Regions from separate parts of the Superficieibacter sp. genome, predicted to be linked through region 1. Evidence: predicted binding sites of a transcription regulator. Region 1 holds the regulator's gene; each other region holds the start of a gene.
What was found. The regulator Fur, encoded in region 1, represses iron uptake genes when iron is present. The targets are predictions, from matches to a motif close to ATAATAATGAGAACNACTATCAA.

Region 2: efeU (iron uptake transporter permease EfeU) is a predicted target of Fur. The motif match lies at 3,522-3,544, and genes of this name have one in related genera.
Region 3: RT197_RS05015 (TonB-dependent receptor domain-containing protein) is a predicted target of Fur. The motif match lies at 2,052-2,074, and genes of this name have one in related genera.

The regions. Positions count from the first base shown of each region.
Region 1 covers NZ_DAMAPU010000004.1:55,314-60,658, reverse strand. The annotation lists gene glnS (glutamine--tRNA ligase) at 1-1,124, shown strand, start outside; gene chiP (chitoporin ChiP) at 1,525-2,931, shown strand; gene fur (ferric iron uptake transcriptional regulator) at 2,980-3,432, opposite strand; gene fldA (flavodoxin FldA) at 3,722-4,252, opposite strand; gene ybfE (LexA regulated protein) at 4,403-4,696, opposite strand; gene ybfF (esterase) at 4,827-5,345, opposite strand, start outside.
Region 2 covers NZ_DAMAPU010000003.1:224,402-229,746, forward strand. The annotation lists gene putA (trifunctional transcriptional regulator/proline dehydrogenase/L-glutamate gamma-semialdehyde dehydrogenase) at 1-1,471, opposite strand, end outside; gene putP (sodium/proline symporter PutP) at 1,877-3,382, shown strand; gene efeU (iron uptake transporter permease EfeU) at 3,592-4,416, shown strand; gene efeO (iron uptake system protein EfeO) at 4,454-5,345, shown strand, end outside.
Region 3 covers NZ_DAMAPU010000002.1:149,266-154,610, forward strand. The annotation lists gene RT197_RS05005 (hybrid sensor histidine kinase/response regulator) at 1-1,658, shown strand, start outside; gene RT197_RS05010 (SelT/SelW/SelH family protein) at 1,681-1,965, opposite strand; gene RT197_RS05015 (TonB-dependent receptor domain-containing protein) at 2,187-4,559, shown strand; gene RT197_RS05020 (ChuX/HutX family heme-like substrate-binding protein) at 4,636-5,345, shown strand, end outside.

The DNA of each region.
Region 1 (5,345 bases):
CGCCGTTTATCGTCATGCGCGATCCGGTTATCTACCGCATTAAGTTTGCCGATCACCATCAGACCGGCAGCAAGTGGTGCATCTACCCGATGTACGACTTCACCCACTGCATCAGCGATGCGCTGGAAGGCATTACTCATTCGCTGTGTACGCTGGAGTTCCAGGACAACCGTCGCCTGTACGACTGGGTGCTGGACAACATCACCATCCCGGTTCATCCGCGCCAGTACGAATTCTCGCGCCTGAATCTGGAATACACCGTGATGTCCAAGCGCAAGCTGAACCTGCTGGTCACTGACAAGCACGTTGAAGGCTGGGACGACCCGCGTATGCCGACTATCTCCGGCCTGCGTCGCCGGGGTTACACCGCCGCGTCAATTCGCGAATTCTGCAAGCGCATCGGCGTGACCAAGCAGGACAACACCATTGAAATGGCCTCGCTGGAATCCTGCATCCGCGAAGATCTGAATGAAAATGCCCCGCGCGCAATGGCGGTGATCGATCCGGTAAAACTGGTGATCGAAAACTACCAGGGCGAAAGCGAAATGGTCACCATGCCAAACCACCCGAATAAACCGGAAATGGGCAGCCGTGAAGTCCCGTTTAGCGCCGAAATCTGGATCGATCGCGCGGATTTCCGCGAAGAAGCCAACAAACAGTACAAGCGTCTGGTGCTGGGCAAAGAGGTGCGTCTGCGTAATGCTTATGTCATCAAAGCAGAGCGGGTGGAAAAAGATGCCGAAGGCAATATCACCACCATCTTCTGTTCTTATGATGCTGACACCCTGAGCAAAGATCCGGCTGACGGACGTAAAGTGAAAGGCGTTATTCACTGGGTCAGCGCCGCGCACGCGCTGCCGGTAGAAATTCGCCTCTACGACCGCCTGTTCAGCATTCCTAACCCTGGAGCAGCGGACGATTTCCTCGCCACCCTCAACCCGGAATCGCTGGTGATCAAACAGGGCTTTGCCGAGCCGGGTCTGAAAAATGCGCAGGCGGGTAAGGCTTATCAGTTCGAGCGCGAAGGCTATTTCTGCCTCGACAGCCGCTATGCCACGGCAGAGAAGCTGGTGTTTAACCGCACCGTAGGTCTGCGTGATACCTGGGCGAAAATCGGCGAATAAATTGTCGCTCTTGCTTTTAAAACGCCGCAGCTGCGGCGTTTTTACTTTCCTGCCTGCATAAAAAATCATAGTTATATTCGCGGCGCGAATTAATTCTCATTGACTTCCCCGATCATATTAATAACCGATAATATATTCCTCAAACTAATGTATTGGCTAATCATGCGCATACCTCGTCAGCACGGTATTCTTCGGCGCTGATATAAATGTTACAAGATGCGTTTAATTATGTGCGCTTCGTCATAATCCTGCATTTTACCCTTCTAAAAGTGTTGATAATTCGCGTCGCGAAAAATACTCTTTATGCCATCAGTCCGCCCACTTTTAGCGTGCTGCCTTGTAATTTTATTTTTTTATCGCCGCGTTAGTCGGCGTTTTTAAAGTCAAAGAGGATGAACTTATGCGTACGTTCAGTGGCAAACGTAGTACGCTGGCGCTGGCTATTGCCGGTGTCACCGCAATGTCTGGTTTTATGGCCGCATCGCAGGCCAGAGCTGAAGGGTTTATTGACGATTCCACCTTAACTGGCGGGATCTACTACTGGCAACGTGAGCGTGATCGTAAAGACGTCACCGACGAAGACAAATATAAAACCAACCTTTCGCACTCCACCTGGAACGCCAATCTTGATTTCCAGTCCGGTTATATCGCCGATATGTTCGGCGTTGATGTTGCCGCTTTTACCGCCATTGAAATGGCCGAAAACGGAGACAGCGCTCACCCGAACGAAATAGCGTTCTCTAAAAGTAATAAAGCCTATGACGAAAATTGGTCTGGCGATAAAAGCGGGATAAGCCTGTATAAAGCGGCGGCAAAATTCAAATACGGTCCGGCCTGGGCGCGGGCGGGTTATATTCAGCCAACCGGTCAGACGCTGCTGGCTCCACACTGGAGCTTTATGCCCGGCACCTATCAGGGGGCAGAAGCGGGGGCAAACTTTGACTACGGCGAAACCGGCGCGCTGAGCTTCTCGTATATGTGGACCAACGAGTACAAATCGCCGTGGCATCTGGAGATGGACAAATTCTACCAGAACGACCAGAAGACCAACGTCGATTACCTGCACTCCCTGGGCGCAAAATACGATTTCAAAAATAATTTTGTGCTGGAAGCGGCCTTTGGTCAGGCGGAAGGGTACATCGATCAGTATTTTGCCAAAGCCAGCTATAAAATCGATCTGGGCGGCAATCCGTTTACCACCAGCTATCAGTTCTACGGCACGCGCGATAAAGCCGATGACCATACCATTAACGATCTCTATGATGGCACGGCGTGGCTTCAGGCGCTGACCTTCGGTTATAAAGTGGCGGAAGTGGTGGATTTACGTCTGGAAGGCACCTGGGTGAAAGCGGACGGTCAGCAGGGCTACTTCCTGCAACGTATGACGCCGACTTACGCGTCTTCCAACGGTCGCCTTGATATCTGGTGGGATAACCGCTCTGACTTTAACGCCAACGATGAAAAAGCGGTGTTCTTCGGCGCGATGTACGATCTGAAAAACTGGGATCTGCCAGGCTTCGCGGTAGGCGCGTCTTATGTCTATGCCTGGGATGCTAAACCGTCCACCTGGCAGAGCAACCCCGACGCTTACTACGATAAAGACAGAAGCATCGAAGAGTCTTCGTACAGCCTGGATGCGGTCTATACCCTTCAGGACGGTCGGGCAAAAGGCACGATGTTCAAACTGCACTTTACCGAGTATGACAACCATTCTGACATTCCGAGCTATTCCGGCGGCTACGGCAACATCTTCCAGGATGAGCGCGACGTCAAATTTATGGTCATCGCCCCGTTTACCATCTTCTGACCGTCAGATGTGATGATAAAAAAACCAGCCGGATGGCTGGTTTTTTGTTTATTTGCTTACGCCGTCGTGAGCGTTGTCATCTTCCCGACAGTCGCCTTCCGCACAGTGCCCGTACAGGTAAAGGCTGTGGTTGGTAAGACGGATGCCGTGTTTCGAAGCAATCTCACGCTGGCGGGATTCAATAGAATCATCGCTGAATTCGATAACCTTGCCGCAGTCGAGGCAGATCAGGTGATCGTGGTGATGCTGCTGGGTCAGTTCAAAAACGGATTTGCCGCCTTCGAAATTATGGCGAGTCACAATGCCGGCATCGTCAAACTGGTTCAGTACCCGGTAGACGGTGGCCAGGCCAATCTCTTCGCCCATGTCAATGAGGCGTTTGTATAAATCTTCCGCACTGACGTGATGGTTGTCAGGCTCCTGAAGCACTTCCAGAATTTTTAACCGGGGAAGCGTGACTTTCAGGCCTGCCTTCTTTAATGCGGTATTGTTGTCAGTCATGCGGAATCTGTCCTGTTGCTATAAGATTCACTTCCTGGCAAGGAAGTATTTACAGAGAGTGCAACTGTCGTAACGCCTCTCATTATAGAACTGCGATGCCTGATTGAAAACTGCAAGTATCAGACAAAGTTAGCGTTTAAAACGAGGCACGGCCTGCAAAGTGGCGCACTGACCTCGTTAAATCAGTGGCTATTGTACAGGTATGTACTGAAAAGTTAAAAAAATGTAGCAATTATTTTGATTGCTTAAAACTATTAACAAGGCGCAGCCGCCGCTGCGCCTTTAATCATCAGGCGTTGATGATGTCTTTCAGGTGCAATTCTTCAGAAATCTGTTTTACCCACTGCTCTACGCGTTCAGCAGTCAGTTCTGGCTGGCGGTCTTCGTCAATCGCCAGGCCCACAAAGTGGTCGTCATCGACAAGACCTTTCGATGCTTCAAAATGGTAGCCAGCGGTCGGCCAGTGACCGACGATGGTCGCGCCGCGCGGTTCGATGATATCGCGGATGGTGCCTAACGCGTCGCAGAAGTATTCCGCGTAGTCTTCCTGATCGCCGCAACCAAACAGCGCTACCAGCTTACCGTTGAAGTCTACCTCTTCCAGCGTCGGGAAGAAGTCATCCCAGTCACACTGTGCTTCACCATAGTACCAGGTCGGGATGCCCAGCAGCAGAATGTCGTAACCGGCAAGGTCTTCTTTGCTGCTTTTGGCAATGTCATGCACATCGGCAACGTCCTTACCCAACTGCTTTTGAATCATCTTCGCGATATTTTCAGTGTTGCCTGTATCGCTGCCGAAAAAGATGCCTGTGATTGCCATGAGTGAAATAACCTCTTGATACTTATTGATATGGTGGTGGCGGATTGCACACGGATAAAGGCAATCATAGCAGAACAGAGAAGTACCCGGAAATAGCAATCGCGTCCGACTGCACTCTCTGCTACATGAAAGGGGATTCTGGACGACTTTTCAGACAATATCCTGCCCGCGCAGATGCGCAAGCTGAAGGAGCAACATTTCTTCGATCAGTTCACTGCGGCTGATTTCACGGGCTTCCGCCAGTTCGTTCAGCGCATCCACGGCATCGGCGTTAAGTTTTAACTCAACCCGCTTCAGGCCGCGCACTTTGTCACGCTTAAGCTGATTACGCTTATTGATGCGCAACTGTTCGTCACGCGAGAGGGGACTGGTTTTGGGTCTTCCCGGGCGACGCTCATTCGCGAACAGATCTATTGTCGTACGGTCCGTTTGTTCTTTTGCCATGATTCAGAGTGACTTCGGGGGAAACGAGCAGCCGGGCCTTTGCCCGGTTGAGTAGCGCGCCATCATACATCAGTGCAGCAGGCACGCCAACGTCCGCAAGCAATCTGGCGTACGGACGTTGGATTTTTAATCACTGCTGCTCGTTCAGATAGCGGCGGATGGCCCGCAGCACCGCGTCCGGTTTTTCAGCGTGCACCCAATGACCGGCTCCGGCAATGACGTGCGCTTTGGCCTGCGGGAATTGCGCCAGCAGCGCATCGCGGTATTCAGCGGTGACGTATGGCGAATTACCGCCGGGAACGAACAGCGCCGGGCGATCCCACGCCGGAACCGTTTCCCAGCCGACGATATGTGGATATTGCTCCCACAGTACCGGCACGTTAAAGCGCCATTCGCCGTCAACGAACGATTTCAGTAAAAACTGGATCACGCCTTCTTCAGCAATAATGTCGCGCATGACCGTCGCGGCCTGCTGGCGCGTGGTGCTGGCGGCAGCGGTGACGGCGTTAATGGCGGCAAAGATTTCATCATGGCGGCGGACCGCATAATTGACCGGGGCGATATCCAGCGCCACCAGGCCGTCAATGCGATCTTTTGCCAGCGCGGTCAGCGCCATTACCGCTTTGCCGCCCATCGAGTGACCAATAAA
Region 2 (5,345 bases), on a different contig from region 1:
CCAGGGTATGCGCGTTGTGGGTGGCAAACTGCGGATAAATCAGGTTCGGCACCGCCAGCAGTTTCTTCGCGCAGGCAAGGTAGGAGACGTCGGTGTACACCTTACGGGTATAAACCGGATAACCTTCCAGCCCCTCCATCTGGGCGCGTTTAATTTCGCTGTCCCAGTACGCGCCTTTCACCAGGCGGATCATCAGACGGCGACGGCTACGGGTCGCCAGGTCGATCAGATAATCAATAACAAACGGACAGCGCTTCATGTAGGCCTGGATCACAAAGCCAATGCCGTTCCAGCCTTCGAGCTCCGGTTCAAAGCACAGTTTTTCCAGCAAATCGAGGGAGATTTCCAGACGATCGGCCTCTTCAGCATCAATATTAATGCCGATATCGTACTGGCGGGCCAGCAGCGTCAACGACTTCAGGCGCGGATAGAGTTCGTCCAGCACGCGGTCATACTGCGCCCGGCTGTAGCGCGGATGCAGAGCCGAAAGCTTAATGGAAATTCCCGGGCCTTCATAAATGCCGCGCCCGTTAGAAGCTTTGCCAATCGCGTGGATCGCCTGCTGGTAAGAAACCATATACGCCTGGGCGTCGGCTGCGGTTAACGCCGCTTCACCGAGCATATCGTAAGAGTAGCGAAAGCCCTTTTCTTCAAGCTTACGGGCATTGGCCAGCGCCGCAGAAATGGTTTCGCCGGTCACAAACTGCTCGCCCATCAGCCGCATCGCCATATCCACCCCTTTGCGGATCAGCGGCTCGCCGCTCTTGCCGATGATGCGGTTCAGCGAATGCGACAGACTGGATTCGTTATGCGTGGAGACCAGCCGCCCGGTAAACAGCAAACCCCAGGTGGCCGCGTTGACGAACAGGGACGGACTGCGACCAATATGCGACTGCCAGTTGCCGTTGCTGATTTTGTCGCGGATCAGGGCGTCGCGAGTGGCTTTATCAGGAATACGCAGCAGCGCTTCGGCGAGACACATCAGCGCGACGCCTTCCTGCGAGGAGAGAGAAAACTCCTGCAACAGCCCCTGCACCATACCCGCCCGCCCGCTGGCGTTTTTCTGTTCGCGCAGAGTTTGGGCCAGCCGGTATGCGAGCTGGTGCGACTGCTCATCAATGGCCTGCGGCAGGCGCGCCTGCTCCAGCAGCATCGGAACGGCATCCGTTTCGGCACGCCGCCAGGCAGCGGTGATCGCCGCGCGGTTAACCGACTGCGGCAAAATATTTTCGGCAAATTCGAGAAACGGCTGGGGCACATCTTCCACTGGCGGCACGTTTTCTTCCGTTTCTGCGGCATGATGCAGGGCAGGGATCTCCGCGATGGGTTCGTTGCTTTCCAGCCTTTCCAGGTAATTAAAGATCGCCTGCTTGATTAACCAGTGCGGCGTGCGGTCAATCCGGTTTGCCGCCGCTTTGATTCGCTCGCGGGTGGCGTCATCCAGTTTGACTCCCATTGTGGTCGTCCCCATGCCTTACTCCTGTTATTCGATAATTGATGTCCTGTGAATATCCGGCATGTTGCAACTTTGTGCAACCTTGTTAAATGTGACGGCGCTAACAGGGCTGAAAAGAGGGTGATTGTTAATTAAAAGTTATACAGGTTGCGGTGTGGATAATGATGCGGCGCGTTGTTCAGTGAGCGGGTTAACATTTTTTGCAGGTGCAACCGGCAAAAACGTGAGCGAGTGCAACCTTGATGAAAATCATATTTGTGCAGAGTGAAAAATGATGTGAATGCTGTGTTAAACCATTTGTGAATAACAAAAGGTTACGGCAGGATACGGTCGCCTGACGAGAAAAGTCTGGGGCCACCCCGTTCCGGTGGCGCAATAAGCGGCGATCAATACGCCGCTCAATCACTCTGGAGAAGTTTAATGGCTGTTAGCACCCCGATGCTGGTGACGTTCCTGGTTTATATATTTGGCATGATATTAATTGGTTTTTTTGCCTGGCGTTCCACCAAAAACTTTGACGATTATATTCTCGGCGGTCGCAGCCTGGGTCCTCTGGTGACGGCGCTGTCCGCTGGCGCATCGGATATGAGCGGCTGGCTGCTGATGGGGCTGCCAGGGGCCATATTTATTTCCGGGATCTCCGAAAGCTGGATCGCCATTGGCTTAACGCTTGGTGCCTGGATCAACTGGAAGCTGGTCGCCGGACGCTTGCGCGTTCATACCGAAGTCAACAATAACGCCCTGACGCTGCCAGATTATTTCACCGGTCGTTTTGAAGATAAAAGCCGCGTGCTGCGGATTATCTCCGCGCTGGTGATCCTGCTGTTCTTCACCATCTACTGTGCATCAGGCATTGTGGCGGGCGCACGCCTGTTTGAAAGCACCTTTGGTATGAGCTACGAATCTGCCCTGTGGGCAGGTGCGGCGGCGACCATCGTGTATACGTTTATCGGCGGTTTTCTGGCGGTGAGCTGGACCGACACCGTCCAGGCCAGCCTGATGATTTTCGCCCTGATCCTCACGCCGATTATGGTGGTGGTTTCGGTAGGCGGTTTTGATGATTCGCTGGAGGTCATTCGCCAGAAAAGCGTTGATAATCTCGATATGCTGAAGGGGCTTAACTTTGTCGCCATCATCTCGCTGATGGGCTGGGGGCTGGGTTATTTCGGACAGCCGCATATTCTGGCGCGTTTTATGGCGGCGGATTCCCATCACACCATTGTTCATGCCCGCCGTATCAGCATGACCTGGATGATCCTCTGCCTGGCCGGTGCCGTGGCGGTAGGGTTCTACGGCATTGCATACTTCAACAATAATCCGGCGCAGGCCGGTGCGGTCAATCAAAATGCCGAACGCGTATTTATTGAACTGGCGCAAATCCTGTTTAACCCGTGGATTGCGGGCGTGCTGCTTTCGGCGATCCTCGCGGCGGTCATGTCCACGTTAAGCTGTCAACTGCTGGTCTGTTCCAGCGCGATCACCGAAGATTTGTACAAAGCCTTTTTACGTAAAGGTGCCAGCCAGACAGAACTGGTGTGGGTAGGGCGCGTGATGGTGCTGGTGGTGGCGCTGGTCTCCATTGCCCTTGCGGCAAACCCGGAAAACCGCGTGCTGGGACTGGTAAGCTACGCCTGGGCCGGTTTCGGCGCGGCGTTTGGCCCGGTGGTGCTGTTCTCAGTGCTGTGGTCGCGAATGACCCGCAACGGAGCGCTGGCCGGTATGATCATCGGCGCGGCAACGGTGATTGTCTGGAAACACTTTGCCTGGCTCGATCTCTACGAAATCATCCCCGGCTTTATTTTTGGCAGCCTCGGCATTGTGATTTTCAGCCTGCTGGGTAAAGCCCCGTCGGCCTCAATGCAGCAGCGTTTTGCCGAAGCGGATGCGCATTATCACAGCCCGCGTCCTGCGCCTGTGACTGAATAATGACCTTCAGGCGAATAAAAAAGGCGGAGGAAACTCCGCCTTTTTTTTATGGTTCACTCATCACGCGGGTGACTGTGAACTGGCATATTAAATAATTGCCTGACTGACGCAAAATTCGCTTGTTTTTCTTCTTGCCGTAATGATAATCACTATCACTAGTATTTACGTTTCTTTTCATCCGTTGACCGTAATTTATATAAGGGCGTCTGATGTTTGTCCCATTTCTCATTATGTTGCGCGAAGGGCTGGAAGCGGCGCTGATTGTCAGCCTTATTGCCAGCTACCTGAAGCGGACGCAGCGAGGCCGCTGGATCGGCATCATGTGGATCGGTGTGCTGCTGGCGGCAGCCCTCTGTCTGGGGCTGGGGATTTTCATCAACGAAACCACCGGCGAGTTCCCGCAAAAAGAGCAGGAATTGTTTGAAGGGCTGGTGGCGGTGGTCGCGGTGGTCATCCTGACATGGATGGTGTTCTGGATGCGTAAAGTCTCGCGCAACGTCAAACAGCATCTGGAACAGGCGGTGGACAATGCTTTCCGGCGCGGGGGCAATCAGGGCTGGGCGCTGGTGGCGATGGTCTTTTTCGCCGTGGCGCGTGAAGGTCTGGAATCAGTTTTCTTTCTGCTGGCGGCATTCCAGCAGGATCTGGGGATGTGGCCGCCGCTGGGCGCGGTTCTGGGCCTGACCACCGCCGTGGTGCTGGGATTTTTACTCTACTGGGGCGGCATTCGCCTTAATCTCGCCGCGTTCTTTAAATGGACCAGCCTTTTTATCCTGCTGGTAGCGGCGGGCCTGGCGGCAGGAGCGATCCGCGCATTTCATGAGGCCGGATTGTGGAACCATTTTCAGGACGTTGCTTTCGACTTAAGCGGCGTGCTCTCAACGCATTCGCTGTCTGGCACGTTGCTGGAAGGCATTTTTGGCTATCAGGAAGCGCCCAGCGTCAGCGAAGTCGCGGTTTACCTGCTTTATCTGCTACCTGCGCTGGCGCTATACCTACTGCCGCCACGCCTGCAACCTGACGTCGTACAATAATGATATTAGTTACAACATACTTATTTAAGGATGGACTATGACAATCAACGTTAACCGCAGTGCCCTGCAACTGAGTCTGGCAGCGCTACTGATTTCGGCTTTTGCAGCGCAGGCGGCGGAGGTGCCGCAGGTCAAAATCACCGTTAATGATAAGCAGTGCGAGCCGATGAACCTGACGGTGAAAGCAGGCAAAACGCAATTTATCATCCAGAATCACAGTCAGAAGGCGCTGGAGTGGGAGATCCTCAAAGGGGTGATGGTAGTGGAAGAGCGGGAAAACATCGCGCCTGGCTTCACCCAGAAAATGACGGCTAACCTGCAACCCGGCGAATACGAAATGACCTGCGGCCTGCTCACTAACCCGAAAGGGAAGTTGACCGTGACTGGCGCGGCCACGGCAGATGCCGCGAAAGGCAATGCGCTGCTCGGCTTAAGCGGGGCGATCGCCGACTACAAAGCTTATGTCACTGTCGAAACGGACGCGCTGGTGAAAGGCACCAAAGCGTTTACCGATGCGGTTAAAGCGGGCGATGTCGAAAAAGCCAAAGCGCTGTACGCGCCGACCCGTCAGCATTATGAACGTATCGAACCGATTGCTGAACTGTTCTCCGATCTCGATGGCGCGATTGACGCCCGCGAAGATGACTACGAGCAGAAAGCGGCCGATCCGAAATTCACCGGTTTCCACCGCCTCGAAAAAGCGCTGTTTGCTGATAACAGCACCAAAGGGATGGAGAGCTACGCCGACGGCCTGTACACCGATGTCGTTGACCTGCAAAAACGCATCAGCGAGCTGGCGTTCCCGCCGTCAAAAGTGGTGGGCGGAGCCGCCGGGCTGATTGAAGAAGTTGCTGCCAGCAAAATCAGCGGTGAAGAAGATCGCTACAGCCATACCGACCTGTGGGATTTCCAGGCCAACGTCGACGGCG
Region 3 (5,345 bases), on a different contig from region 1:
TTCCTTTCGCGATCTGGCTTTATTTGCTTGATGATCAATTAGGACCAACCATTGCCTGGATAGTGATTTACCTGCTGTGCGCCATCATGGTAAGAATATGGCATCGCCGTTATTTGCGTGAAGCCCGCGAGAATGACGACGACGCGGTATTACGCCGCTGGCTGCCGCATATTAATAAAGTGGCCTTTGCGCACGGGCTTGGCATCTCATCGCTCTATTTTATTACCCCCCAGACCCATAATTTCGATTTTTTCCTGCTGCTGAATATCAGTATTGCCGCAATTGTCGCCGCTAACGCAACGCATCTGACGCCCGTATTCAGCACCTTTAAGCGTTTCTTTCTCGGCTCGTGGGGATTATTAAATCTCGGTATTGTGTGTCGGCTGGAAAACGTGATGTTAATTGTGCTGATGCTCAACCTGCTTTACGGTTTTGCGATTTATCGCCATGCGTTAACCTCGCACGCGTTCTTTATTCAGCAGGCAAATCTTGAAGAACAGAGCGCCCGGCTGGCGGAGCAGTTTCGCCAGGCAAAAGAAGAGGCAGAACAGGCGCTGCGGGATAAAAACCAGTTTTTAACCACGGCCAGCCACGATCTGCGCCAGCCGGTACACGCGATGGGTTTTCTGATCGAAGCCATCATTCATAAAAACCACAACGACGCGCTCATGCCGCAACTGCTGGATCTTCAGCAAAGCGTGCGTTCCGTGCAGTTGATGTTCAACTCGCTGCTCGATCTGAGCAAAATCGAATCGGGCAGCATCGGCACCACTACCGTCCATGTGGACATCGGCGCGCTCCTGGATTCAGCGATCACGCTTTTCCGGGAAGAAGCCCGGACTCGCGGTCTGGTCCTTCGCACCTGGCGGCCCGGACGACGCATCCACGTCATGGGTGACCCGCTACTGGTACGGCAATCGCTGATCAACCTGATCCAGAATGCGCTGCGCTATACGCAAAAAGGGGGTGTGCTGGTGGCCATACGACCGCGCGGTGCACAGTGCCTCCTTGAGGTGTGGGACACTGGCGTGGGCATTGCTGACGAAGAAAAAGGCAAAATCTTTTCCCCTTACTATCGCCCCGAACTGGCGTGGAAAATCGACAGCGCCGGGCACGGCCTTGGGCTGGCGGTAGTGGCGCGATGCGCCAAAATGATGAATGTGGAGTACGGTATGCATTCCATTGAAGATAAAGGCTCACGTTTCTGGATGCGCTTCGCACAGTATGTTGGGGAAGAAAAAACCTCTGACGGCGTGCCTGACGCCGTCGCTTCCGTGAGCCGCCATTCGTCGCTGCGTGGCTCCTGCCTGGTGGTGGACGACGATCCGCTGGTCATTTCCGCATGGAAAAGCCTGATGAATACATGGGGGCTGGATGTGCGCTGCGCTGCCTCCGCTGAAGAGGCCTTCGCCATCATCGACGATGGCTTTACGCCGTTTGTCGTGCTTTGCGACCAGCGCCTGCGATCCGGTGAGAGCGGTTTTGACATCCTGAAGGCGCTGCTTGAGCGCCTGCCGAACGTCAGCGGTGCGATGGTCAGCGGCGAATTCAACTCTCCGGTGCTGAAAGAGGCCGAAGAGGAGGGATATCTGGTATTGCGAAAACCGCTGGAGCCTGCGACGCTACACGCGCTGTTAACGCAGTGGCTGGCGGGGTAGATGCCGCGCAATCGCCAGACGCTCACTCACTTTTTTTCTCCACGTGTCCCAGATTTTTCTCCGGGAAACAATAATCCCGCACGCGGCGCTTTAACTCTGCCGCGTCGGGAAAGCCGCCATCCTGCTTACGATCCCAGATCACGTGACCGTCAATATCAATAATAAAAATCCCGCCGGTGCCGGGGATCAGACGCACGGAGTCGAGATCGGTACTGAACGTCTGTAACAGTTCCTGCGCCATCCAGCTGGCGCGTAGCATCCAGTTGCACTGTGAACAGTACTGCACGGAGATCGCGTTTTTGCTCATTTTTCTCTCATCTCATTCAGGGAGCCGAAGCGCTCAATTTACGGTTTATTGGCTATAAATGTGAAGACTTTGTGAAGTTGTTGCAAGTGATAATAATTATCATTAGTATCCGATTCATAATTTATAACAGTACGTAATTTTTGGGTTTATCCCCTTTTTGACCATTCAGTGGAAGTGAGATGTGAGCCTGATACTAATAAAACAAAGGCTTACAAAACATTATGCATACATCGCACATTTCTCCGCAGCGCTTTCGGATGAGCGTTCTGGTGACTTCATTACTTGCCGCTCTGTATCAAACGTCTGCTATGGCGGCTGATACCGGGACGGCAAAGACTACCGCAACCTCTGCACCACCGGACACGACTGAAGAAATGCTCGTGACCGCACCGGCCCCGCTGCTGAAAGCGGGAAGCAGCCATTCGGTCAGCGCGCAGGATCTGCAAAATAAGGGCGCGAAAGATTTCGGTTCGATCATGCGCTACGAACCTTTAATCAGCGCCACCGGTGCCAGCGGCGGTTCCGGTAATGGCAAAAGTGGTTTTGACCGGGGCGGCTATACCGGCTACAACATTCGCGGCCTGGAAAGTAACCGGGTAGGGATTGATGTCGATGGGATACCGCAGCCGGATGCCACCGGACGCAGTTATAAAAGCCGGGCCGGGCTGAACACCTTCGGCATTGGCCGCGACTACATCGATCCCTACATGTACGGCGCGGTTGATATTGAGTCCGGCGCGACTTCTGCCGAACAGGCCAACACCTCCATCGGCGGCAATGTCTCTTTCCGCCCGAAATCCGCGGATGATTACCTGCATCCGGGAAAAAATACCGCCTTTGGCTACCAGAGCGATTACGATTCTGCCGACCGCAGCTGGCATAACGGCGTCACCGGCGCGGCGGGGGATGACACCCTGCGCGGCATTTTTGTCTACAGCCGTCGTGACGGTCAGCAAACCCGTAACAATAGCGGCACCGTGGACGCTTACCCGGCTAACTGGCACTCCGACGCGATGATGGCCTCCGGTATCTGGCAGCCTGGCGATGAGCATAAACTGACCGGCACGCTGGATTATTACCACAAAACCAATCATACCCATTACGACGCGTGGAACAGCAGCGGCAGCCAGATCCTCGGCGATGCCCAACAGACCAGCCAGACCCGGCGCTGGGGCGTCAGCCTGAAAGATGACTGGACGCCGATGAATGACTGGCTGGACAGCATGTCCAGCAAAATTTACTACCAGCATACGCAAGCGCATGACCGCACTTATATGCCGGACAGCATTACCACCGACATGCAAACGGTTTACTCTGACTATGACACCGATACCTGGGGTCTTCAGAACGCGCTGGCCAAAACGCTGGGCCGCCACGATCTGAGCGCTGGTTTTAACGCCAGCACCACAAAAACGCAGCGCCCGTTCAGACAGTCGCCAGCGCCGACGGCCTACAGTGAGATCATGCAGCCGGAGGCGGACAGCCGCAGCTATACCCTCGGCGCGTTTGCGCAGGATCAGATTAATTTCGACGTCAGCGGGCACCATTTCGCCATCATTCCTGGCGCACGCGTGGTTCACCAGTCGACGAAGCCGGATAATCTCTCCAGCCTGACCAGAAACAGTAGCGTGCTGGATGAGTCCGAAGCGGCGACGTTATACGGCAAAAACAGCGACACGCAGCTTTTGCCGTCGTTGGCGTTCCAGTACGACATCACGCCGCGCCTGATGACTTACCTGCAATATAAACGCGGGGCGCAGTTCCCCAATGCCAGCCAGCTATATGGCTCCTGGAACCTCGGCTCCAGCTATGCGGGCAGCCAGCAATACGCGCTGATCGGTAATACCGACCTGGAAACCGAAACCAGCGATAACCTCGAATGGGGCATGAAAGGGGACGTCACCGACGGCATTACCCTGCGCACCGCGCTGTTCTATAACAGCTATAAAAACTTCATTGCCTACACCCGCTACTCGCGTGCCAGAAACCCGGATAAATTCACCGACGTTCCCTCCAATATCTACACCACCTATCAGGCAGAAAACCGCGATAAAGCCTTTATCTACGGCGGTGAAATTAGCGCCAGATTTAATTTCGGTACCTGGTTTGAGGAGGTCAATGGCCTGAGCGCAACCCTGGCATATGGCTATACCGAAGGGAAATCGAAATCCAGCTACAGCGGGGATAAATACATCGATCTCGACAGCGTAGCCCCGATGAAGGCCATTGCTGGCGTGGCGTGGGACGATCCGGCGAAACGCTATGGCACCGCCCTGACCGCTACCTTCGTCAAAGGCAAACGCGCAACGCCGACCAGCCGCGAAAGCTATAGCAATTCGGGGGCGGCAATTGCTGACTCCAGCAACGACTATATGCGCGTGCCGGGCTACGGTCTGCTGGACTGGACGGCATACTGGCAGGTGGCGAAAAACGTCAGACTCAACGGCGGCGTTTATAACATCACCGACCGTAAATACTGGGACTATCTGAGCAGCCGCACCATTGAGGAATCCACCCGCCAGAATGCGTATGACAAAGCGCTGGCGGTCATGCCGGGGCGCACGTGGCAACTGGGTGTTAACGTCGACTTCTGACCGAGACGTTATCCTTAACTCTTGCTCCCCCGGTATCGCTGCCGGGGGTTTTTAACCTTATAAGGAAGCGAATTCCATGTCTGTTTCATCAAAAGATGTTTCCGCAATCTGGCAGCACTATCAGACCATTAAAGCGCAGGAGCCTGCAAAGTACGCCCGCGATATCGCCACCCGGATGGCGATCAGCGAAGCGGAATTAACCCACGCCCGCGTGGGTCACGATGCCGTGCGTCTTAAGGGCGAAATGCGCGAGATCCTCGCGGCGCTGGAACTGGTGGGAGACACGAAGTGCATCTGCCGTAACGAATATGCCGTTCATGAGCACACCGGCAGCTTCACCAATCTGCATATCAGCGAACGCGCCGGGGTAGTGCTGAACCCGCGCGCGCTCGATTTGCGTCTGTTCATCAGTCAGTGGGCCAGCGCCTTCAGCCTGCGCGAGCAAAGCCCGCGCGGCGAACGTCAGAGCATTCAGTTCTTCGACTATCAGGGGGACGCGGTGCTGAAAGTGTACGCCACGGCGCAGACCGATCGGGCGGCGTGGGATGAAGTGATCGCGCGCTTTAGCACGTCTGACGATCTGCCCTTGCCCATTACCGCCGCCGTTGCCGAACCGCATGCAGAAAGCCCCGACGGTGCCGAACTGGATCGGGCATGGCGGGCGATGACCGATGTACACCAGTTCTTTGGGCTGCTGAAAAAACACAATCTCTCGCGTCAGCAGGCTTTTCGCCTGGTGGGTGACGATCTGGCCTGCCAGGTCAGTAACGACGCCTTGCCGCGTCT